Paraburkholderia fungorum: one gene and its partner. The protein of the gene in region 1 interacts with the protein of each later gene in a pairwise test. Links are inferred from orthologs where the notes say so. Each region holds a gene or a part of one and is shown in the gene's direction. Other genes may lie near its edges.

Region 1 (8,147 bases):
AGAACAAAAAACGTCGTGTGTAGACTTCGAGCAGCGTCTAACTCTTTGTGCGTTGGCATTTTGCCATATCGTTCCCTTCCGACGATAAAAAAATCCGCCCCCGATCAATTCACCCTTCAAATGTGGTGCATGCGCAACAGAAGCAATCGCGCCGGAGACGCCGCCAGTCTTGGCTGAGCGGCGGATTGCCCCACGCACGAATCGCGCCTGAAAGGTGTAAAAAATGGTGAGTCCAGGCGGCTGTCGTGACTGCCCTGCTAATAGGTATACGTACCCTCGGCGGGAGCGGATTCGCGGCATGTTAGAATCGCGTGATGTATTGCGCCTGCAATGCTTACGCGAAGGCGCGGTTAATCCCGCGTCTTGGCACGTAAAAGATACGGATAATGGATCAATTCGCCAAAGAGACTCTGCCAATCTCCCTAGAGGAGGAAATGCGCCGTTCGTATCTCGATTACGCGATGAGCGTGATCGTGGGGCGTGCGCTTCCCGATGTTCGCGATGGCCTGAAGCCGGTTCACCGGCGCGTGCTATACGCGATGCACGAACTGAACAACGACTGGAACCGTGCTTACAAGAAGTCGGCGCGTATTGTCGGCGACGTCATCGGTAAATATCACCCGCACGGCGACACGGCTGTTTACGACACCATCGTCCGCATGGCGCAGAACTTCTCGCTGCGCTACATGCTGGTGGACGGCCAGGGCAACTTCGGTTCGGTCGACGGCGACAATGCCGCCGCGATGCGGTACACCGAAATCCGCATGGCGAAGATCGGCCACGAACTGCTCGCCGACATCGACAAGGAAACGGTCGACTTCACGCCGAACTACGACGGCAGCGAAAACGAGCCGGCCATTCTGCCCGCGCGTATTCCCAATCTGCTGATCAATGGCTCGTCCGGTATTGCGGTCGGCATGGCCACCAACATACCGCCGCACAACCTCAACGAGGTTGTCGACGCATGCCAGCACCTGCTGAAGAACCCCGAAGCCACGATCGACGAACTGATCGAGATCATTCCGGCGCCCGATTTCCCGACCGCCGGCATCATCTACGGCGTGGCCGGGGTGCGCGACGGCTATCGCACCGGCCGTGGCCGCGTGGTGATGCGGGCCCTCACGCACTTCGAGGAAATCGACCGCGGTCAGCGCATGTCGATCATCGTCGACGAACTGCCGTACCAGGTGAACAAGCGTTCGCTGCTGGAACGCATCGCCGAACTGGTCAACGAGAAGAAGCTCGAGGGCATTTCCGACATCCGCGACGAGTCCGACAAGAGCGGTATGCGCGTCGTGATCGAGCTGAAGCGCGGCGAAGTGCCGGAAGTCGTTCTCAACAATCTGTATAAGGCGACCCAGCTTCAGGACACCTTCGGCATGAACATGGTCGCGCTGGTCGACGGCCAGCCGAAGCTGCTGAACCTGAAGGAAATGCTGGCGTGCTTCCTGTCGCATCGCCGGGAAGTTTTGACCCGCCGCACAGTATATGAACTGCGTAAGGCGCGCGAACGCGGTCACGTACTGGAAGGCCTGGCTGTCGCGCTCGCCAATATCGACGAGTTCATCGCGATCATCAAGGCCGCGCCGACTCCGCCTATCGCCAAGCAGGAATTGATGGCGCGTCCGTGGGATTCGTCGCTGGTGCGCGAAATGTTGTCGCGCGCCGAGACGGATAACGCGTCGGCCGGCGGTCGCGAAGCCTATCGTCCTGACGGTCTGAACCCGTCGTTCGGTATGCAGACCGACGGTCTCTACCGTTTGTCCGACACCCAGGCTCAGGAAATTCTGCAGATGCGTCTGCAACGCCTGACCGGTCTGGAGCAGGACAAGATCATCGGCGAGTACCGCGAAGTGATGGCGCAGATCGCCGACCTGCTGGACATTCTGGCTCGCCCGGAACGCATCACGGCCATCATCGTCGACGAACTTACGTCGATCAAAGCCGAATTCGGCGACGCGCGCCGCTCGAAGATCGAGCTGAACGCTACCGAACTGAATACCGAAGACCTGATCACGCCGCAGGAAATGGTCGTGACCATGTCGCACGCGGGTTACGTGAAGTCGCAACCGTTGTCCGAATACAGCGCGCAGAAGCGCGGTGGGCGCGGCAAGCAGGCCACGGCGATGAAGGAAGACGACTGGATCGACACGCTGTTCATCGCGAACACGCACGATCACATTCTGTGCTTCTCGAATCGCGGTCGAGTTTATAGCGTGAAGGTCTATGAAGTTCCGCAAGGTTCGCGGAACTCGCGGGGCCGTCCGATCATCAATATCTTCCCGTTGCAGGAAGGCGAAAAGATTACGGTTGTCTTGCCGGTCAAGGAGTTTTCGGCCGACAAATTCGTCTTCATGGGCACCGCGTTAGGAACGGTAAAAAAGACGCCGCTAGAAGCCTTTGGCCGCGTGTTGCGCAAAGGTATTATTGCGGTCGGTCTGGATGACGGCGATTACCTGATCGGCGCAGCGATCACCGACGGTCAGCACGACGTCATGCTGTTCTCCGATTCCGGCAAGGCGGTTCGCTTCGACGAGAACGACGTGCGTCCGATGGGCCGTGAGGCACGCGGTGTGCGTGGCATGCAGCTCGAAGACGGGCAGAGCGTGATCGCGTTGCTGGTGGCCGGCGACGAGCAGCAGTCGGTGCTCACGGCTACCGAAAACGGGTTTGGCAAGCGTACGCCGATCATCGAGTACACCCGTCACGGGCGCGGTACGAAGGGCATGATCGCCATCCAGACCTCGGAGCGCAACGGCAAGGTCGTCGCCGCCACGCTGGTCGATCAGGAAGCGCAGATCATGCTGATCACCAATACCGGCGTGCTGATCCGTACGCGTGTGTCGGAAATTCGGGAAATGGGCCGCGCAACCCAAGGTGTTACACTCATCAGCCTTGACGAAGGGACCAAGCTTTCCGGTCTGCAACAGGTTGCTGAGGCGGAAGCAGAGGGTGATGTGGAAGGCGACGCCGAAGGTCCTGCCGAAGGCGGTAGCGGCGGTGAAGACGGTGGCGCAGCCTGATCGCGTCGGCAGTTTCAGTCTCAGTTAATGGTTGAAAGCTAAGCTGCGCAGGAACATTGGCGCGCCGGATCTGCATAGGTCCCGCGCATCTCCTGCGCAGCGCGCAGTTCAAGTTAATTTCTCTCAGGGAGTAATGATGCAAAAACGATTCAAACAGCTGATGTTGCTGGCTGCCCTCGTGCCGACCTTCGCTATGGCTCAAGCTCTGCAAAGCCCGGCTCCGGCGGCTCCGGCTGCTGCTGCAGCACCGGTTGATCCGGCCAAGCAGGCTGCTATCAAGGACCTGCTGGACGCAATCGACGCACAGAAGCTGGTTGGCGCAATCGGCAACAGCGCGCAAATGCAAGCCAAGCAACTGGTTCCGGCCATCCTGTCTGACGCGTTGAGCGAAAACAAGTCGATGACGGACAAGCAGAAGCAGGCTTCCGTCCCGGCTCTGCAAAAGAACGCCGTGCCGAAGCTGGTTGACGGCGCAGGTCAAGTGTTCGCAACCGACGGTTTCCGTCAGGACGCGATGCAAGCTCAGTACGACGCATACGCGAAGTACTACAGCACGTCGGAAATCAAGGATCTGACGGCGTTCTACAAGAGCCCGACCGGCCGCAAGTTCATCCAGGTTCAAGACCAGGTTGGCCGCGACGTCGTGAACGGCTTGATGCAAAAGTACATGCCGCAATCGATCAAGGCTACGCGTGACCAGGCAGACAAGGAAGTCGCCGCGGTCAAGCCGGCTAAGTAAGCACCAGGTCGAAAGGCTGCGCTGACATCGCGCAGACCGCTATTTGAAGGGCGTGCCAGACAGGTTGTACGGCGCGCCGGGTTTGGCGGGTTGGCGATGACAATGCGATAATGGCTGTTTGCGCACACGCGCAGACGGCCATTTTCTTTTTCGACGCGAAATTTGCGGAAACACGGAAAAACGCTGCAGCAAATCCGTTTCTGAATATCCGCGCTCACGAACCCGCGTCGTCAGATTCACATGGCCTGCTTCATCGTGGTGACCTTCCCGGTTGCCACCTTCGCCGACTTTTGCGCGATCTTTCTTGTTTCGCGCCTGCTTCCAGGACTTCACGATGCGCGTCTTTAATTTCTCTCCCGGTCCGGCCGCCATGCCTGAAGAAGTGCTGCGTCAGGCGGCCGACGAGATGCTCGATTGGCAGGGCAGTGGCATGAGCGTGATGGAAATGAGCCATCGCGGCAAAGAATTCATGTCGATTCACGAGGAAGCGCTGACCAATCTGCGTGAGTTGCTCGACGTGCCGGCGAGCCACCGCATTCTGTTCCTGCAAGGCGGCGGTCTGGCCGAAAACGCAATCGTGCCGATGAATCTGCTCGGCGCCAACCCGCGTGCAGATTTCGTCGTCACCGGTTCGTGGTCGCAGAAGTCGTTCAAGGAAGCGCAGAAGTACGGCGCCGCGCACCTGGCCGCGAGCGGTCAGACGGCGGACGGTTTCACGCGTGCGCCCACGCGCGCGGAGTGGAATCTGTCGGACGATCCGGCTTATGTGCATCTGTGCACAAACGAGACCATTCACGGCGTCGAGACCTTCGAGATTCCCGACCTCGGCGACATTCCGCTGGTTGCAGATGCGTCGTCGCACATCCTGTCGCGCCCGATGGACATCGCCAAATACGGCGTGCTGTTCGGCGGTGCGCAGAAAAATATCGGCATGCCCGGCGTGACGGTGGTGATCGTGCGCGAAGATCTGCTCGATCGCGCGCAGTCGATCTGTCCGTCGGCGTTCGAATGGAAGACCGTCGCCGAGAATAATTCGATGTACAACACGCCGCCCACCTATGCGATTTACATCGCCGGGCTCGTGTTCAAGTGGTTGAAAAAGCAGGGCGGCCTTGCCGCGATGGAAGCGTTGAATATCGAGAAGTCGAAGCTGCTGTACGACGTGATCGATTCGAGCAGCTTCTATCTGAACAAGGTCGAGCGTGGCTCGCGCTCGCGAATGAACGTACCGTTCTTCCTCGCGGATGAGTCGCGCAACGATGATTTCCTGGCCGGCGCGAAAGCCCGGGGAATGGTGCAGCTAAAGGGCCACAAGTCCGTCGGCGGCATGCGGGCGTCGATTTATAACGCCGTCCCGCTCGAAGGCGTCAAAGCGCTTGTCGAATACATGAAGGAATTCGAACAGCGTAACGCCTGAGTCAGATTGACTGGCAGGTGTGCGTATCCTTTCCAGCACGCATTTGTGCAGCAGCTACCGGCAGGGCCGTTTTCACGCATGGACGACGAACTTAATACCCGACTCAAACCTCTGCGCGAGCGCATCGACGCGCTCGACGCGCAATTGATCGCGCTCCTCAACCAGCGCGCCGCGGTGGCGCTCGAAGTGGGCGAGGTCAAGAAGCATTTCAACGCGCCGGTGTTCCGGCCGGAGCGCGAACAGCAGGTGATCGCGCGTCTGCAGGACATGAGCGAAGGGCCGCTCGCGAGCGAGCACATCAGCGCGATCTGGCGCGAGATCATGGCGGCGAGCCGCGCGCTCGAAAAGACCATCAAGGCCGCGTATCTCGGGCCGGTCGGCACGTATAGCGAGCAGGCGATGCACGAGTACTTCGGTCAGTCGATCGAAGGCTTGCCGTGCCCGTCGATCGACGAAGTGTTTCGTTCGGTCGAGGCGGGCGCTGCCGAATTCGGCGTCGTGCCGGTCGAGAATTCGACCGAAGGCGCGGTGTCGCGCACGCTCGATCTGCTGCTGCAAACGCAGCTCACGATCGGCGGCGAACTGGCTTTGCCGATTCACCACAATCTGTTGACGCTGAGCGGCAATCTCATTGGCGTGAAGCGCGTGTGCGCGCATGCGCAGGCGCTGGCGCAGTGTCAGCGGTGGTTGTCGACGAACGCGCCGCATCTGGAGCGGCAAGCGGTGTCGAGCAATGCCGAGGCCGCGCGCATGGCCGCGGAAGATCCGACGGTTGCGGCAATCGCCGGCGATCGCGCGGCGACCCACTATGGTCTGCAAGTGGTGAACGCGCTGATTCAGGACGATCCGCATAACCGTACGCGCTTCGTGATGATCGGCAAGCAGCCGTCTGGCGCCAGCGGTTATGACCAGACTTCGCTGATCGTGTCGGTAGTGAACGAGCCGGGTGCAATGGTGAAATTTCTGGAGCCGCTCGCGCGCCACAGCGTGTCGATGACGCGTTTCGAGTCGCGTCCGGCCCGCGTCGGCACGTGGGAGTACTACTTCTATATCGACGTCGAAGGTCATCGCGACGATCCAGCCGTGTCGGCCGCCCTCGTCGAACTCGGCGAAAAAGCTGCGTTCCTGAAGATACTCGGGTCGTATCCGCGCGCCCGGTAATCGCCGGGCAAGCCACGGAACAGGCGGCGCGCACAGGCGCGTCGCAAACAACAGCATTCGGGCGACAACACGCCGCCCAGCCGCACAATCATTAATTCATAGTCGTTCGGAGATATTCATGACAGCGTCTTTCGGTCCTTCTTACGTGCGCGCGATCGCGCCTTACATCGCCGGCAAGCCGATTTCGGAAGTGGCCCGCGAGTTCGGTCTGGACGAAGCGACCATCGTGAAGCTGGCGTCGAACGAAAATCCGCTCGGCATGCCCGAGTCGGCGAAAAACGCGATGGTGCAGGCCGCCAGCGAACTCGGCCGCTACCCGGACTCGAATGGTTTCGAGTTGAAGGCCGCGCTGAGCGAGCGCTACGACGTGCCGGCCGAGTGGGTCACGCTGGGCAACGGCAGCAACGACATTCTCGAAATCGCTGCGCATGCGTTCGTGGAAAAGGGTCAGTCGATCGTCTTTTCGCAGTATTCGTTCGCGGTCTACGCGCTCGCCACGCAAGGCGTTGGCGCCCGCGCGATCGTCGTGCCGGCCGTCAAGTATGGTCACGACCTCGACGCAATACTTGCCGCAATCACCGACGACACTCGCCTCGTTTTCGTCGCGAATCCGAATAACCCGACTGGCACGTTTATCGAAGGCGCAAAGCTCGAGGCGTTTCTCGACAAGGTGCCGCTTCACGTCGTCGTGGTGCTCGACGAGGCGTACACCGAATATCTGCCGGAAGAAAAGCGCTACGACTCGATTGCGTGGGTGCGCCGTTATCCGAATCTGCTGGTGTCGCGCACGTTCTCGAAGGCGTTTGGGCTGGCTGGTCTGCGCGTCGGCTTTGCAATCGCGCAAACTGAACTGACCGATCTGCTGAACCGCCTGCGTCAACCGTTCAACGTGAACACGCTGGCACAGGCGGCTGCAATCGCCGCGTTGAACGACAAGGCGTTCCTCGAGAAGAGTGCGTCGCTTAACGCGCAAGGCTATCGGCTGTTGACTGACGCATTCGACAAGCTCGGCCTCGAATACGTGCCGTCGGATGGCAACTTCGTGCTGGTGCGTGTCGGCAACGACGATGCGGCCGGCAATCGCGTGAATCTGGCGTTGTTGAAGCAGGGGGTGATCGTGCGTCCGGTCGGCAATTACGGGTTGTCGCAATGGCTGCGCATCACGATCGGCCTGCCGGAAGAAAACGCAGCATTCCTCGCGGCGCTCGAAAAGACGCTCGCTACCGCGTAAGCGGTAATCCTTGACCCGCGCGCTTGTCGGCACGACTTGCGCGCCTTTTGTGTGATCGACGTGGCCGCGTTTTCTTTTAACAAGCTGGTGATTTTTGGTGTCGGCCTGATCGGCGGATCGCTTGCGCGCGCATTGCGCGAGCGCGGCGAGGCTGACGGCGAGCGCACCGTGATCGGTGTGGGGCGCTCGTCGGCTTCGAGCGAGCGGGCGCTGGAGTTGGGCGTGATCGACGGCGCAGCGGCGTTGAATGACGATGCCGCGTTGCGCGACGCGCTGTCCGGCGCCGATTTCGTATTGCTCGCGGCTCCGGTCGCGCAGACGCAGCCGCTGCTCGAACGCATCGCGCCGTTTCTCGACGCCGGCACGATCGTCACCGATGCGGGCAGCACGAAGTCGGACGTGGTCGCCGCCGCGCGTGCAGCGCTCGGCGCGCGGATCGGTCAGTTCGTACCGGGGCATCCGATTGCGGGTCGGGAGTCGAGTGGGGTCAATGCCGCGCTGCCCGATTTGTACGTCGGCCGCAATGTCGTGTTGTGCCCGTTAGCCGAGAACTCGCCGCAAGCGGTCGAGCGCGTC
Region 2 (16,448 bases), on another replicon or contig:
GCGGCGTCGAGCCGGTCTTTCTTCAGTGCCGCCGACAGAATGCCGACGCCGAGCGGCTTGCCGAGAATCAGCACATCGCCCGCTTTTGCACCCGCGTTGCGCTTGACGCGCTTCGGATCGACCACGCCGATCGCGACAAGCCCGTAAATCGGCTCGACGGAATCGATCGAATGGCCGCCCGCGAGCGGAATGCCCGCCTCGGCGCACACCGACTCGCCGCCCTTCAGCACGGCCGCGATCACGTCGTGCGGCAATACGTTGATCGGCATGCCGACAATCGCGAGCGCCATGATCGGCTTGCCGCCCATCGCGTAGACGTCGGAGAGCGCATTGGTCGCGGCAATCCGGCCGAAGTCGAACGGGTCGTCGACGATCGGCATGAAGAAGTCGGTGGTGGCAACGATCGCCTGATCGTCGTTGAGCTTGTAGACGGCGGCGTCGTCGGCGGTATCGTTTCCAACCAGCAGGTCGGGAAAGAAGGGCAGCGGCGCGCTGCGCTTGAGCAGGTCGGCGAGCAGTCCGGGAGCGATCTTGCAACCGCAGCCGCCGCCGTGAGAGAGGCTGGTGAGGCGGGGCGAGGGGCTGGTCTGGACGTGGGTGTCGGTCATGATGGCGCGAATTCCGGGCTTCGAATGACCGCATTATGATGGTTGTTCGCACATAGTGCCGAGTTTGGCGGGTGCGCCAAAGCGGCAGCGAGCCAGATTCGCGGGCGGAATCGCGAAAAGCCATGGCGCGGGTCGGGTGTGTCCGGCAAATAGGCGATGGCGCAACAACCATTAACAATCTCTCCGGCGCGTATCGCGATGCTTAACCTGGCGAAGTTTCAACGTTCTGCAACAAATTGACACGCCGGTTTGATTCGTTCGTTTGATACGCGTAAAAGTTGCCGTTCGCTGCCTCGTTGCTACTTGTTGCTGCCCGCGCCGGTGCCGTACAAACCATTGTCGAAACCGCCTGCGCCCTGCGGCTTGTGGCCTTTCGCGCCGGTCTTGCCACGAGAATTGCCAGAACCGCTGTCCTTGCTCTGAGGCTTGTGCGACTCATGAACCATCGAAGCGGAGGGATCGGGCGACGCGCCCATCGCCGAGGTGCGATTTTCCTGCTGTGACGAGCCGCTGCCCTGGGTGATCTGCGCAAAGCTTTCGTCGCTTGCAAGGGTCATCGCGCCACCCATCAAAAGCGAAAGGCAACCGACCGATGCGCGCCATTTTGCGGGGTGATTAAAAGTGCGTTTGAAATCGGAGAGGAAATTTTGACGGTTCATGGTGAGGGCAGGCGTCCATTGGAAGGTTGATTGACCGCCCCCTTCATGCAGCAGAAATAATGCCCGACTGCCTCAAACCGGCTGTGACATTTCATATTTGCAGGCGATTTTAGTGACCCACTCGACACTGCACGACTCCATGCCGGCATCTATAATCATTCTCAGTATCCCGAAAGAGCCGAGGCCATTCAATGACCCATATGTCCCGGCGACAATTTCTAAAGGTCTCCGCAACCACGCTCGCCGGATCGAGTCTCGCCCTCATGGGCTTCTCGCCGACACCCGCGCTCGCGGAAGTCCGTCAATACAAATTGTCGCGCACAACCGAAACCCGCAACACCTGCCCGTACTGTTCCGTGGGCTGCGGCATCCTGATGTACGGACTGGGCGACAACGCGAAGAACGCGAAGTCCAGCATCATTCACATCGAGGGCGATCCCGATCATCCGGTCAATCGCGGCACGCTTTGCCCGAAGGGCGCGAGCCTGATCGACTTCATTCATAGTCCGAGCCGTCTGAAGTATCCCGAGTACCGCGCGGCCGGATCGAACGAGTGGAAGCGCATGTCGTGGGAAGACGCACTCGACCGCATCGCGAAGCTGATGAAGGAAGACCGCGACGCCAACTTCGTCGAAACGACTGAAGACGGCAAGAAGGTCAACCGCTGGCTGACCACCGGCATGCTTGCCGCATCGGCCGGTAGCAATGAAGTCGGTTATTTGACGCACAAGACTGTCCGCAGTCTTGGCATGCTCGCATTCGACAATCAAGCACGTGTCTGACACGGCCCGACGGTGGCAGGTCTTGCCCCGACGTTTGGCCGTGGAGCGATGACGAACCATTGGGTCGACATCAAGAACGCGGATGTGATTCTCGTAATGGGCGGCAATGCGGCCGAAGCGCACCCGTGCGGCTTCAAGTGGGTGACGGAAGCGAAAGCGCACCGCAAGGCGCGTCTGATCGTGGTCGACCCGCGTTTTACGCGCACGGCGTCGGTGGCGGACTATTACGCGCAGATCCGTACCGGCTCGGACATCGTGTTCTTGGGTGGGGTGATCAACTATCTGATCACTAACGACAAGATTCAGCACGAGTACGTGAAAAATTACACGGACATGTCGTTCATCGTCCGTGACGACTTTACGTTTACCGACGGTCTGTTTTCCGGCTACAACGCCGACAAGCGCAAATACGATCAAAGCTCGTGGGACTACGAACGCGGCGACGACGGCTTTGCGAAGGTCGATCCGACGCTGCAGAATCCGCGTTGCGTCTATCAACTGCTGAAACAGCATTACTCACGCTACACGCCCGAGCACGTCGAGCGAATCTGCGGCACGCCGAAGGACAAGTTCCTTCACGTGTGCGAGATGCTTGCGTCGACGGCGGTGCCCGGCCGTGCCGGCACGGTGCTGTACGCGCTCGGCTGGACGCATCACTCGGTCGGCGCGCAGATCATCCGCACCGGCGCGATGGTGCAGTTGCTGCTGGGCAATATCGGCATCGCGGGCGGCGGCATGAATGCGCTGCGCGGTCACTCGAACATTCAGGGCTTGACCGACCTCGGTTTGATGTCGAACCTGTTGCCGGGCTACATGACGCTGCCGATGGAAGCCGAGCAGGACTTCGACGCGTACATCGCCAAGCGCGCAACCCAGCCGCTGCGGCCGAACCAGTTGAGCTACTGGCGCAACTATCGCGCGTTCCATGTCAGTTTCATGAAGTCGTGGTGGGGCGATAACGCGACCGCGCAGAACAACTTCGGTTACGACTATCTGCCGAAGCTCGATAAGTCATACGACATGCTGCAGGTCTTCGAGCTGATGAATCAAGGCAAGATGACCGGCTACATCGCGCAGGGCTTCAACCCGCTCGCCGCGGCGCCGAACAAGGCGAAGATCGGCGCGAGTCTGGCCAAGCTGAAGTGGCTCGTCATCATGGACCCGCTCGCGACGGAAACGTCGGAGTTCTGGAAGAATTTCGGCGAATTCAACGACGTCGATACCGCGTCGATCCAGACCGAAGTATTCCGTTTGCCGACCACCTGTTTCGCGGAAGAACGCGGATCGCTGGTCAGTTCCAGCCGTGTGCTGCAGTGGCACTGGCAGGGCGCGGAAGGTCCCGGCGAATCCAAGAGCGATCTGGAAATCATGTCAGGGTTGTGGCTGCGCATGCGCGACGCTTATCGAAAGGACGGCGGCAAGTATCCCGATCCGATCCTGAACATGAGCTGGCCGTACGCGGACCCGGAAAGCCCCACGCCCGAAGAACTGGCTATGGAGTTCAACGGTAAGGCACTCGCCGACGTCACCGATCCGACCGACAAGACCAAGGTGCTGGCCAAAAAGGGCGAGCAGCTGGCGAGCTTCGCGCAATTGCGCGACGACGGCAGCACCGCGAGCGGCTGCTGGATCTTCTGCGGATCGTGGACCCAGGCGGGCAACCAGATGGGCCGCCGCGACAACTCCGACCCGACCGGCATCGGCAATACGCTGAACTGGGCGTGGGCATGGCCGGCGAACCGGCGCATTCTGTACAACCGCGCGTCGTGCGATGTCAGCGGCAAGCCGTTCGATCCAAAGCGCAAGCTGATTGCGTGGAACGGCAAGACGTGGTCGGGCGCCGACGTTCCGGACTTCAAGGTCGACGAGCCGCCTGAAAACGGTATGAATCCGTTCATCATGAATCCGGAAGGCGTGGCGCGTTTCTTCTCGCGCGACGGGATGGTCGAAGGGCCGTTCCCCGAACACTACGAGCCGTTCGAAACGCCGCTCGGCTACAACCCGATGCACCCGGACAACAAGCTGGTGGTCAGCAATCCGGCCGCACGCGTGTTCCCGGACGACAGGGCGGCGTTCGGCACGCACGAGAATTTCCCGCATACGGCGACCACTTATCGTCTGACCGAGCATTTCCATTACTGGACCAAGCACGCGCATCTGAACGCGATCATCCAGCCGCAGCAGTTCGTGGAAATTGGCGAGGAGCTGGCGAAGGAGGTTGGCGTGGTGGCGGGAGATCGCGTCAAGGTGTCGTCAAACCGCGGGCATATTTTCGCGGTCGCGCTCGTCACCAAGCGCATCAAAACGCTGATGATCGAAGGCAAGAAGGTACAGACAGTCGGGTTGCCGTTGCATTGGGGCTTCAAGGGACTCACGAAGCCGGGCTATCTCGTCAATACGCTAACGCCCTCGGTGGGCGATGGGAATTCCCAAACACCGGAATTCAAGTCGTTCCTCGTCAAGGTCGAAAAGGCATAAGGAAAAGAGATGGCACTGCAATCACTGGATATCAGACGCCTGTCGGCAACGACCACGCCCCCGCCGCAGGTGCGGGAGCCGGTCACCGGCACGGTCGCCAAGCTCATCGACGTGTCGAAGTGCATTGGCTGCAAGGCGTGTCAAACCGCCTGTATGGAGTGGAACGATCTGCGCGATGAAGTCGGCGAGAACGTCGGGGTGTACGACAATCCCGCCGATCTCACCGAGCATTCGTGGACCGTCATGCGGTTCTCCGAGTACGAGAACACCGAGGGCGATCTGTCGTGGCTGATCCGCAAGGACGGCTGCATGCATTGCGAAGATCCGGGCTGCCTGAAGGCGTGTCCGTCGCCGGGTGCGATCGTGCAGTACACGAACGGCATCGTCGATTTCCACGAGGAAAACTGCATCGGCTGCGGTTATTGCGTGACCGGCTGCCCGTTCAACGTGCCGCGCATTTCGAAGAAGGACAACCGCGCGTACAAGTGCACGCTGTGTTCGGATCGCGTGGCGGTGGGTCAGGAGCCGGCTTGCGTGAAGACCTGCCCGACCGGCGCGATCATGTTCGGCACCAAGGAAGACATGCATCAGCAGGCGGCCGACCGCATCGTCGATCTGAAGGAACGCGGTTTTCAGAACGCTGGTCTATACGATCCGGCGGGTGTCGGCGGCACGCATGTGATGTATGTACTGCATCACGCCGACCGGCCGTCGCTGTATCACGGTTTGCCGGACAATCCGAAGATCAGCATCATGGTTTCGGTGTGGAAGGGGCTGGCGAAGCCGCTGGCGCTGGCCGGTATTGCGTTCGCGGCGGTGGCCGGGTTCTTCCACTACACGCGCGTGGGTCCGAACGAGGTCAGCGAGGCGGATGAAGCCGAAGCCCAGCATGAAGCCGATGAAGTACGCCGTTCAAGGGAGGCATCCAATGAAGCACCCTGAGCAGACCGACCTGAAAGACGTGAACGGTCATAGCCTGATCCAGCGCTATACGCCGAACGAGCGCACGAATCACTGGATTACCGCCATCACGTTCGTATTGCTGGCGCTGTCCGGGCTCGCGATGTTTCATCCGGCGATGTCGTGGCTTTACGCGATCTTCGGCGGCGGACAATGGACGCGCATTCTGCATCCGTTCGTCGGCTGCGTGATGTTCGTGTCGTTCCTGATTCTTGCGTTGCGCTTCTGGCATCACAATTATCTCGACCGCGCGGACATCCAGTGGATGAAGCAGATCGACGACGTGCTCAACAATCGCGAGGAAAAACTCCCCGCGATCGGAAAGTACAATGCCGGCCAAAAGCTGCTATTTTTTACGATGGTGCTGTGTTTGCTGGCGTTGCTGGCCAGCGGCATCGTGATCTGGCGGCGCTATTTCTCGTTCTATTTTCCGATCGAGGTGATTCGCTTCGCGGCGGTGGTTCATGCGGCGGCTGCGTTCGTGCTGATCGTCGGCATCGTCGTGCATATTTATGCAGCGTTGTGGATCAAGGGATCGATCGGCGCCATGACGCGCGGAACGGTCACGTATGGCTGGGCGAGAAAGCATCATCCGAACTGGTTCAAGGAAATCATCGGCAAGTAGTGGTTCAGTCTCAGGCAAGTCAGGCCGCGCGCTTCTCCAGGTGCGCGGCACCATGAGCCGCCGCCTTCGTTCGATGATGAACAGCGGCGGCTTTTCAGTTTTCAGAGGTCGATACTTTGGTCCAACGCATTCTTGAAGCCGGCGATATCGAGTCGCTCGATCACACGTCGATTCCTCGCATCCGCACGCCGGAGCGTCTTGCCGTGTTCGCACCGCGTGCCGCGCGTTTGCGTCAACTGGCGGCGCTCAACAATCCGATCGCCGGTTATTTGAGGTTGATGGCCGTGCTCGCCGATGCACAGCAGGCGGTGATCACGGGCTTCAAGGCGCAACCGCCGAGCCGCGAGTTGATCGCGAGCGCGCAAGAGCATTCGATGCCGTTGATTCCCGCGCTGTCCGGCATGCGCGATCCGGCGTGGCATGGCGTGTTGCGTCAGTTGCTCGACAAGTTGCAGGCCGCAGGGCCGTTGACGCCGCCGCTCGAAGCATTGATCGCCCGCTTGCGCACCATCGATCCGGCCGCGCTCGAAGCGCAAGCCGATGCGATTTTTGCGCAGCGTTTCGACGAGGTCGATCCGGCGAGCGCGCCGTTCATCATGGCCGCGCTGCAAGTAGTCTGGACCGATCTCGCCGCCGATATCGACAAACGCGAAGTCCCGTATCTGGAGACGCTCGGTTTGTGTCCCGTTTGCGGATCGCACCCGGTCGCGAGCATCCTGCGCGTGGGCGGTTCGTACGACAATTACCGTTATCTGCAGTGCGGCTTGTGCGCGACCGAATGGCATATGGTCCGCTCGAAATGCTCGAATTGCGATTCGACCAAGGGCATTGCGTACCATGTGGTTGGCTCGCCGGAAGCGGACGAGGCTACGCGCGAAGCCGAATCGAAGAACGCCGCCTTGAAGGCGGAATCGTGCGACGAATGCCATACTTACCGCAAAATCGGCATTCAGTCGAAGGACTACGATTTCGAGCCGTTCGCGGACGACCTCGCCAGTCTCACGCTGGATCTGTTGATGGGGGCGGAAGGTTACCGGCGTGCGTCGCCGCATCCGTGGCTGTGGCCTGAGCAGGCCGACGGTGACTCGGCGGATGAGTCTGCGAGTGAGCCCGATTAAGCATCGACCAGGCTCGACAAAATAAAAGGATGGCTTCGTGAGCGACGTAAGCGGCTCTGAATTGCGCGCGCTGATGGCACGCGTGCCGTCGGTGGAAAAGGTCATTGCATCGACGGAATTTGCGGCGCTCGTCACCGAGTTTGGGCGCACCCAGGTGCTCGGCGCGTTGCGCGATGCGCTCGATCAATGGCGCGTGGCTGCGCTCAACGCACAACCGGGCGATGCGGCCGTCAACGCGCTCGACGTCGCACAGCTTCGCGAATCGGTTGAACGCGCCTTGCGCCGACGCAACGAATCACGTTTGCGCAGCGTCTTCAACCTGACCGGCACCGTATTGCACACCAACCTCGGGCGCGCGTTGTTGCCCGACGAAGCCGTGCAGTCCGTGATGAAAGCGCTCACGCAACCCGCCAACCTCGAATTCGATCTCGACACCGGCAAGCGCGGCGACCGCGATGACCTGATCGATGAACTCATTTGTGAATTGACCGGCGCCGAAGCCGCGACCGTCGTCAACAACAACGCGGCGGCGGTGCTGCTCACGTTGTCCGCGCTGGCGTCGAAGAAAGAAGTGATCGTGTCGCGCGGCGAGCTGGTTGAAATCGGCGGGGCGTTTCGCATTCCCGACATCATGAGCCGTGCGGGCGCGAAGCTGCGCGAAGTCGGCACGACCAACCGCACGCATCTGAAGGATTACGACGAGGCGATCAGCCCGCAAACCGCGCTGCTGATGAAAGTCCACGCGAGCAATTACGCAATTAGCGGCTTCACCAAAGAAGTCGGCCTGAACGAAATCGCGCCGCTCGCGCATGCGCGCGGTCTGTCGGTGGCAGTCGATCTCGGCAGCGGCACGCTCGTCGATCTGAGCCAATGGGGATTGCCGGGCGAGCCGACTGTGCGCGAAACCGTCGAAGCGGGCGCCGATCTCGTCACGTTCAGCGGCGACAAACTGCTTGGCGGCCCGCAGGCGGGCTTGATCGTCGGCCGGCGCGATCTGATCGCGAAGATCAAGAAGCATCCGTTGAAGCGCGCGCTGCGCGTCGGCAAGTTGACGCTCGCCGCGCTGGAGCCGGTGTTGCAGCTTTATCGCGCGCCGGAAAAGCTCGTGGGACGCCTGACCACATTACGCCTGCTGACCCGTTCCGCCGACGACATCCGTCTCGCCGCCGAGCGCGTGCAACCTGCATTGCAGCGTGCGATTGGCGAGCGCTATGCGGTGGTGTCTGAGCCGATGTTCAGCCAGATCGGCAGCGGCGCGTTGCCCATCGATGTGCTGCCGAGCTACGGCCTCGTCGTCAGGATGGCCGACGGCAAACGCGGCGGCCGGCAATTGCTGGCGCTGGAAAAGCGGCTGCGCGAGATGGCGCGACCGGTCATCGGCCGGATCGCGGACGACGCATTGCGCCTCGACCTGCGCTGCCTCGAAGCCGCCGACGAAGCGCAACTGATCGGGCAACTGAAGGGCGAGCACGCATGATCGTCGGTACGGCCGGGCATATCGACCACGGCAAAACGAGTCTGGTGAAGGCGCTGTCGGGCGTCGACACCGATCGTCTGAAAGAAGAAAAGGCGCGCGGCATTTCAATCGAGCTGGGGTACGCGTACGTGCCGCTCGATAACGGCGACGTGCTCGGTTTTATCGACGTGCCGGGTCACGAGAAACTCGTGCACACGATGACGGCGGGCGCGAGCGGCATCGATTTCGCGCTCCTCGTGATCGCCGCCGACGACGGCGTGATGCCGCAAACGCGCGAGCATCTGGCGATTGTGGAATTGCTCGGCATTCAGCGCGGCGCGGTCGCGTTGACCAAGGTCGACCGGGTGGACGAACAGCGTCTGCGCGACGTGCACAACGAGGTGACTGCGTTTCTGAGCGGCAGCGTGTTGCAGGCCGCACCCGTGTTTGAAACCTGCGCAACGCAAGCTAACGACCCGGGTGTGGCCGCGCTGAAATCGTACCTTCTCGGCGCGGCCGTCGCGTGGCATAAGCGGCGGTCCGACGGACTGTTCCGGCTTGCCGTCGATCGCGTTTTCACACTCGCAGGGCAGGGCACGATCGTGACGGGGACGGTGGTCGCCGGCAGCGTGAGCGTCGGCGATACGATGCTGCTTGCGCCGAAGAATCAGCCGGTGCGCGTACGCAGCATCCATGCGCAAAACCGCCCCGCCGAAACGGGACGCGCCGGCGAGCGTTGCGCATTGAATCTCGCGAGTATCGAAAAGAGCGCGATCGATCGTGGCGACTGGATCGTCGATTCGCGTTTGTCGCAAGCGTCCGAGCGCATCGATGTCGCACTGACCTTGCTTGCCGACGCATCCGTCACGCTCGAACATTGGACGCCGGTGCATGTGCATCTGGGCACGCAGCATCAGGTCGCGCATGTTGCTTTACTCGAGAGCGACACGCTCGGCGCCGGTCAGCGCGCGCGCGTTCAACTGGTGTTCGAGCGGCCGATATGCGCGGTGCCGGGCGACCGGTTTGTCGTGCGCAATGCGCAGGCTGATCGCACGATTGGCGGCGGACAGGTGCTCGATCCGTTCGCGCCGTCGCGCAAACGCCGCTCGGCTGAACGGCTGGCGTGGCTCGATGCAATCCGGACAATGCTCGACACCGGCACGCTCGACGCGATGTTCGCGAGAGCACCGCTCGGTTTATCGCGTGCGTTGCTGGAGCGGCTCACGGGTAGGTCCGCGAGTGCTTTGACCTTGCCTTCGGACACGCGCGTGGTCGAGTTGCCTGGGCACGACGCGCTGCTCGTTGCCGATGCGTCGTGGCAGGCGTTGAGCGCGCGCGTGATCGCGTCGCTGACGCAATATCACGAGCGCTCACCGGATGAGTTGGGGCCGGACGTGTCGCGCTTGCGGCGCATTGCTGCGCCTCTGGCCGACGACGCACTCTGGCGCGCGCTGATCGATGATGCGGCTGCGCGCGGTGAGCTGGTCAGGCGTGGACCGTGGCTGCATTTGCCCGGTCATGCCGTGACGCTCGACGCCGCCGATCAGGCGCTCGCGGCGGCGCTTCTGCCGGCGGTGAAGGCGGGGCGTTTCGATCCGCCGTGGGTGCGCGATCTGGCGAGTGCGCAGGGCGTGTCCGAAGATCGCATGCGCCAGTTGATGCGCAAACTCGCGCGTCAGGGCGAGCTTTTTCAGGTCGTCCACGATCTTTTTTATCATCAGGACGTGATCCGCGAACTCGCTTCGATCGCGGCGGCCGAAGCGGCCAAGAACGCGGGGACGGTAGCTGCCGCACCGTTTCGCGATGTCACCGGATTGGGACGAAAACGCGCGATCCAGCTTTTGGAGTTCTTCGACCGCGTTGGGTATACTCGCTTCCACCGTGGCCTGCATCTGATGCGCACGGATAGTCGCTGGCTCGATCTGCTTTGATCTTTAGTTCACGTAGTTCAATCACCGTAGGAAGGCATTCGTATCCGGTGGTACGGCTGGGCTTCAAACCCAGTTGAGGGCGTCAGACGTTCTCAGGTCGGTTCGACTCCGGCTGCCTTCCGCCAGAAAGGTATCGGCGGTTGTGGGAGTGGAGGAGGAATTGTGGAGTTCATCAATTAATGTCGTTTACGACACGAATTGATTGGTTCCGCGTCGACCCTTATCTATTCTTTCGCTATTCGCGATAGCAACGCCAATATGGGTCACATTGAAATTACAATGTCCGCCATGTTCGAGCTGGCGAATTTGGTTGCATAAATCTACGAGCTTCGTGCAACCCAAGTTTATTTTTTTGATGAGGTAGATGGGCTCCGTTGCCCTATACATAGGGGAACAGCCCCTTGGATTTGCGTCCAGGCGCAAGGAACATCGTATCGCCATCGCGCGATATTTCCATGATCGTATTGCAGTCAGATTTCGTCTTGGCATTGACGATTGCGACCTCCAGCCCGTCTCGCAGATAGGGAGGAGGCGCTTGAAAATCTTCCAATGATCGACGCCCCATCATTGCAGCGTACAACACGCCAAACCAGCCATTGACGACTTTACTTCGTTCTTGGTGACAACTTCACTTCACTCTACGTCAGCGCGGCCACCTTGATGCGGCGTATCGGTCGTCCATCACAGCGACTGGACCTGCACGGCATTTCCCGTTTTGCCTTCGACCGTCGGGGCAATGACGAGGTAGCGTCGCGTGACTCCTTCCGGAGAGATTTCCGTGGGTCCCGGCGCGACCACTTGCCGGATCTGCCCTATCGCGTCGACGATTGCCGAGCCAGCCGGGTTGGTCATGAAACGCGCAAGCGGCTCTACCGGTCCGCTTCCATCCGCAGAACCACTGAGTCCCAGCACGTAGGGTTGCTTCGGTTGCAGGCCCGTGACGGATGCCTGCAGGACCTGCACCACGCCCTGCTCGTATAGCACGACACTGGTTGGCGCGGCCGCCGCATCAGCATGGTCGACGCCCACCATCGATAGATGTGCAGCCTGGCCGGCTACACCGAGTGGTTGCATGTTCTGGGTGCCATCGCCTTCCGGAACGGCATTCGACACATACGCGATGGCCTGCGGCGCCTGACCGATCGGGACAACCGCGATGACCTTGTTGGTGCGCGTGTCGATTGCCGTCATCGTGTCGGAGTTTTCGAGTCCGACGTAGATGCGCGAGCCATCGCCGGATGGCCAGACGCCGTGTGGCATGTTGCCGACCGGAATCGTTGCGACCTGCGCGAAGGTGTCCGTGCGGAACACCTTGACCGCATTGAGTCCGCCCACCGTGATGTAGGCGAACGATCCCTTTGAATTGACGGCGAAGTTGACGTGGTTGGTGATCGGCCCCGTGTCGAGAGTCTTGATCAGCGAGAACGGTGGATGAGCATCGAACACCTGCGTTTTACCGATGTCCTTCAGCGTAAACCACACCTGTTTGCCGTCCGGGGTCGCCGCGATATTCGGGCAGAATGGACTGTCCTGCGTGACTTTCGCGACGATCTGATGGTCGGCCACCGTGATCACATCGACTTCCGGATTGAACGACGAACATACATAGCCATATTTTCCGTCGGTAGAAAAAATCGTCATGCCGGGTCCCGCTGGCGTGACGATACGGGTTTTTTCGGCATAGGTCCCGGCGTCGAGCACGTCGATGTAATTTTCGCCGCGCACGGTCACCCAGACTTCGCGGCCGTCCGGCGTGTAAAACGCTTCGTGCGGTGAGCGGCCCACGTAGGTCGTGTGTTTGATCGCGTTCGTTGTTGTGTCGATGAACGTCACCGAATTGGAGCCGATCGCCACGATGGCTAGCGTGCGGTGATCGGGTGAGTAACCCATGCCGTGCACGAGCACCTGGCCTTTATAAAGCGGGCTGAAGTTGCCGGGCGACGGATCGCCGAGACGGATCACCCCGATCAGATGGTTGTCCACCGGATCGATGATCGACACCGTGTTCGAGAATTGCTCGGACGCATAGACACGGTCGTGATGACTGATCGGCACGTTGGGATCGCTCGACGCGCCCGGAGCCTGGCCTGCGCAGGCTGCGGGCAAGTGTGCGAAAGCGGTGGCCACCAGTGTGACTAGCAGAATGCAGATTTGCTTCATTTGGTATCTCCGGGGAATGTGAGGGCACTCATCGCAGGACTTGGCGAGCGTTAGCGGGCATCGGCATCTGCATGCCCGTTTGATGAGGCGCGGTCTGGGGCGAAAGAACCGGTTGCATCTGCGTCGGGACGGGCGCGGGCGGCGGTGGCGCGCGGTTTAGCGCGATGTTCATCGCAACAATCTCCTGCTGCTGATCGACGATGATTTCCTGCGCGATGCGTCGCAACTGTTCGTTGTGGCCGTAGCGCAGTTCGACTTCCGCCATGTCGATCGCGCCCTGATGATGCGGCTGCATCATGGCAACGAAGTCGTCGTCGATATCACCGCTTGGCGCGGCCGCCATACCGGTCATCATCCGGTTCATCGCCTCATTGTTTTCAGCGAGAAACGGCTTTTCCATGGGGTCGGGGGCAGCCCGATGCTGGGCAAGTGTCGATAGCGGGAAAGTCGTTAGCAGACCGGTCAGTACGATCAACGGCAGCCAGGCTGGTCGCCAGTTTTTCAGGTTTTCCATGGGGCCTCCATTCCATAGTCAGATGTCTTTGACATCGCCGCGTGACAACATGACGCCGATTTCATATCGGATAACTTAATATGCACAGACTGATGGCACGCCACCATTCTGAAATGAGCTGTGCGACCCATACCAACGTATATCTGGTAAGTCTTGTCGACATGGCGTCATGGCATGCCTACGGCAAAAATGAGGCGGTTCGCCGTGTTCCGGCCGAACAACGGGCCGATTGGGCGAACCGCGCGAGTTGTTTGCCGTTTGTCAGCTTCCGAAATAAGGCGTGCAGTAACTCGCCGGACCCACGCAGTTGTCGTTCATTGCATGGTTGTGACGCCGCCCGGACTCAGTGCGATTCGTCGAACCGCCTACGCTGCTTGTCGCGGCAGCCGTGCCCTCGGTGCTTAATTTAGCTTCGGCAGCCTCGATATCGGCGGGATACGTCTGGTGATCACCGGTTGCCGGCGAATATCCCGCCTTTTCTATCTGAACCAGCTCTGCGCGCACTTCGGCGCGGGTGAGCGAGGCGTTGGTTTGCTGGGCGAATCCGCACAGGGGGACAATGAAAAAGCTCGTGGCAACGATGAGGGAAGCGAAGGATTTCATGGCAACTCCTTTGAACGCCGGGTGGCGAGTGATTGCGGAAAAGATCGACGAGGTCGGGGTGTGCCGACTGGGTTGTCGGCCAAACAACGCACGAATGTCGAGCCGGGTGAATACAAACGCTGCGTACGGGGGTCGCTCCAGCGATCCGTTTTGTCCGTGTTCGTATTCGACCGTGCTGTAAGAAGATTAGAGGGGGCGACGTGTCCACACCATTCTGCGAACGTGTAGCTGCGCATGGTCCTTCGACGGGGTTACCCATACCAACGTGGAGGTCGTCCCTTGTCGGCCCTTCAGCATGGGCGAACAGTGTGATGATCGTCGTGTGAGCTAGCGACAGGACAAGATCACGCGGTCTCAGCCTGTAGCACAGGTACTAGTACATGCACAGAATGAACAAGTCGCGCTTGGAGTGACGGCCGAAAAACCGTTCGCCCATACTTTTAAGCTTGCTCATTGTCGGATGATGAGTGGCGGCGCAATACTCCAATCGACTCTCCGCCTATTTGCACGATCCCTTCGTAGCAGACACGGACCGCAACTCTGCGTCGCGTCGCCGACGACGACGGCGCCCAATTTGCACGGGATAACTGAATAGATGTGCATCGAGATCTGCGCCGATTGTCAGAAGTGTCGACGCTCTCGCCGGCCAGCTTGCCGACTGCGGAAAGCCCGAACCAATTCGCGCGTGCCGCCCAAAAAACGGGCGAATCCAATACTAATGGATACCCTGAAGTACTGATAAGACTACCCTTCGGACGCCGAAGGTACGATGGTCGTCAACCTCCGCCAAATCTAAGCTGGTCACATCCGGATACAGATGAATCCGGCTTCCGGTTGGGACCGAGCGCATTAGCGACAACGTTGAAAAGCGCATCCCACGAATAAACAACGTTCTATTTGCGGAGCACATCAAATGAAAACATCTAGCCTCAGCCTGGCCGCCGCAGTCTTGTCCGTCGGCATGGCATTGTCGTTCGCATCGCCCTCAACCTATGCAGAGCGAGGCGACGCGCGCCTGGAATATTACGGACAAAGCATCGACACGATGATTGCCGATTTCATGCAGGAAAAGCACATTTCCGGCTTGACCATGGCCATTGTCGAAGCTCCCTATATTCCGCGCGTCGCAGGATATGGTGAAAGCGACACCACGAAGAAACTGCTGGCATCTCAGGGAACGCTCTGGAATATCGGACCGATCACGCAGGGCTATACGGCAGTCGCGGTGATGCAGCTGGTCGAAGCCGGCAAGATGGATCTGCACGCACCGGTCGCGACATATGTTCAAGGCTTGCCGTCGGCCTGGTCGAAGCTGACTGTGATGCAATTGCTGCAACACGCAACGGGTCTCGCCGACTATCGACAGGCGCCCGGCTATGACGCGACCCGCGAGTATCAGCCGCAGCAGCTTGTCGATCTGGTGAAAGACAGCAAACTGGCATTCAAGCCAGGGACCGCCGTGGCGCAAAGTGCGACGAATTTTCTGCTGCTCGGCATGGCGATCGAATCGGCTAGCGGCATGAGCTACCACGACTTCATCTGGAACGGTCAGATCAAGCCGTTGAATCTGACTCACACCATGTTCATCGAAGACTTTCCGGAGCATGCCGCTATCGACCCGGTCGAGAAGACCGGCATGCGCCACCACCTGTTCACCGGCGACGGCCACTATATCAATCCCGTTGAACCTTCCGCCGGCTACCGGCTGGTCAATGGACAACTGACCGATGCGCGGCCCGCGACTTCGTCGAGCGCGTTTGCCTTCGGCTCGCTATGGGCTTCGGCCGAAGATGTCAGCACCTGGGATATTGCACTGGCCGGCAACGAGGTGATCAAAGAGGCGGCGCACCGTGATCTGGTCTATAAGCCGACCCGGCTCGACAACGGCATGGTCGTGCCGGCCATGGCCGGATGGCAGTTCACGAAGCATAAGGGCTTCATGGATATCAAAGGCAACGCGCCGGGCTATAGCGCTTACTTGAGCCGCTTCACCAATCCCGACGAACTGGTTTGCGTGACACTGCTCGCCAATACCGAAGGCGTCGATCTGACGGATCTCGCGCGACGCATCGCCTCGGCCTACGATGCCCGTTTGGGCTCGGGTAACGATCCCGCGCAAACGTCCACCTATGAAAGTGTATTCGGCGTGAAGGAAACGGTGGCACGCCTTGAAAAGAACATCAAAGCGGCGAATGGCCAGATCTTTGCGCACTTCGATCATCAGATGAACGCCGAGCAGGCGGGACTCAGCATGCGGCCGACCGAAGTACTCGTGTTCGGCAATCCGGCAGCCGGCACCATGCTGATGCAGGAACAACCGGGCATCGCGAGCGAATTGCCGTTGCGTGTCGCGGTCTGGGAAGACGAGCGTGGCAGAACGTGGGTGAGCTACACCAACTTCGACCGGATCGCAGAGCGCTACGGCATTCACGACGCCAAGACGATCGCGGCCATGAAGGCCGGCGTTGCTGAACTCGTACGCAAGTCGAGCAGTGCTTATTGAATCGAGCTGTGGGGCTGGCGTGCGCACGGCGCGTCCAGACCCACATCGCCT

The links.
Region 2: the proteins of serC (region 1) and selB interact in binary tests that used the Escherichia coli proteins (3 or more experiments, as listed by UniProt). The link is inferred for Paraburkholderia fungorum from one-to-one orthologs.

What each region holds. Positions count from the first base shown.
Region 1 is NZ_FNKP01000001.1:2,971,036-2,979,182, reverse strand. What follows is about bases 3,208-6,137. They hold serC (3-phosphoserine/phosphohydroxythreonine transaminase), read left to right. Parts: upstream 3,208-4,096; coding sequence 4,097-5,179; downstream 5,180-6,137. Other genes in these bases: pheA (prephenate dehydratase), read left to right, coding at 5,258-6,137; BLS41_RS13135 (hypothetical protein), read right to left, coding at 3,802-4,134; BLS41_RS13140 (DUF2059 domain-containing protein), read left to right, coding at 3,208-3,762. In the rest of the region: gyrA (DNA gyrase subunit A), read left to right, coding at 387-3,023; more of BLS41_RS13140, read left to right, coding at 3,160-3,207; more of pheA, read left to right, coding at 6,138-6,340; hisC (histidinol-phosphate transaminase), read left to right, coding at 6,459-7,571; BLS41_RS13115 (prephenate dehydrogenase), read left to right, coding at 7,623-8,147. UniProt on the Escherichia coli protein: Catalyzes the reversible conversion of 3-phosphohydroxypyruvate to phosphoserine and of 3-hydroxy-2-oxo-4-phosphonooxybutanoate to phosphohydroxythreonine. Is involved in both pyridoxine and serine biosynthesis.
Region 2 is NZ_FNKP01000002.1:274,613-291,060, forward strand. Bases 8,161-11,160 are described here. They hold selB (selenocysteine-specific translation elongation factor), read left to right. Parts: upstream 8,161-8,703; coding sequence 8,704-10,617; downstream 10,618-11,160. Other genes in these bases: selA (L-seryl-tRNA(Sec) selenium transferase), read left to right, coding at 8,161-8,707. Also shown: selenide, water dikinase SelD, read right to left, coding at 1-608; BLS41_RS17550 (beta-xylosidase), read right to left, coding at 908-1,165; fdxH (formate dehydrogenase subunit beta), read left to right, coding at 4,537-5,469; BLS41_RS17570 (formate dehydrogenase subunit gamma), read left to right, coding at 5,456-6,112; formate dehydrogenase accessory protein FdhE, read left to right, coding at 6,229-7,230; more of selA, read left to right, coding at 7,268-8,160; BLS41_RS17595 (YncE family protein), read right to left, coding at 11,299-12,777; BLS41_RS17600 (DUF305 domain-containing protein), read right to left, coding at 12,806-13,291; BLS41_RS17605 (DUF4148 domain-containing protein), read right to left, coding at 13,553-13,894; BLS41_RS17610 (serine hydrolase), read left to right, coding at 14,808-16,397; BLS41_RS17615 (thiosulfate dehydrogenase), read left to right, coding at 16,360-16,448. UniProt on the Escherichia coli protein: Translation factor necessary for the incorporation of selenocysteine into proteins. It probably replaces EF-Tu for the insertion of selenocysteine directed by the UGA codon. SelB binds GTP and GDP.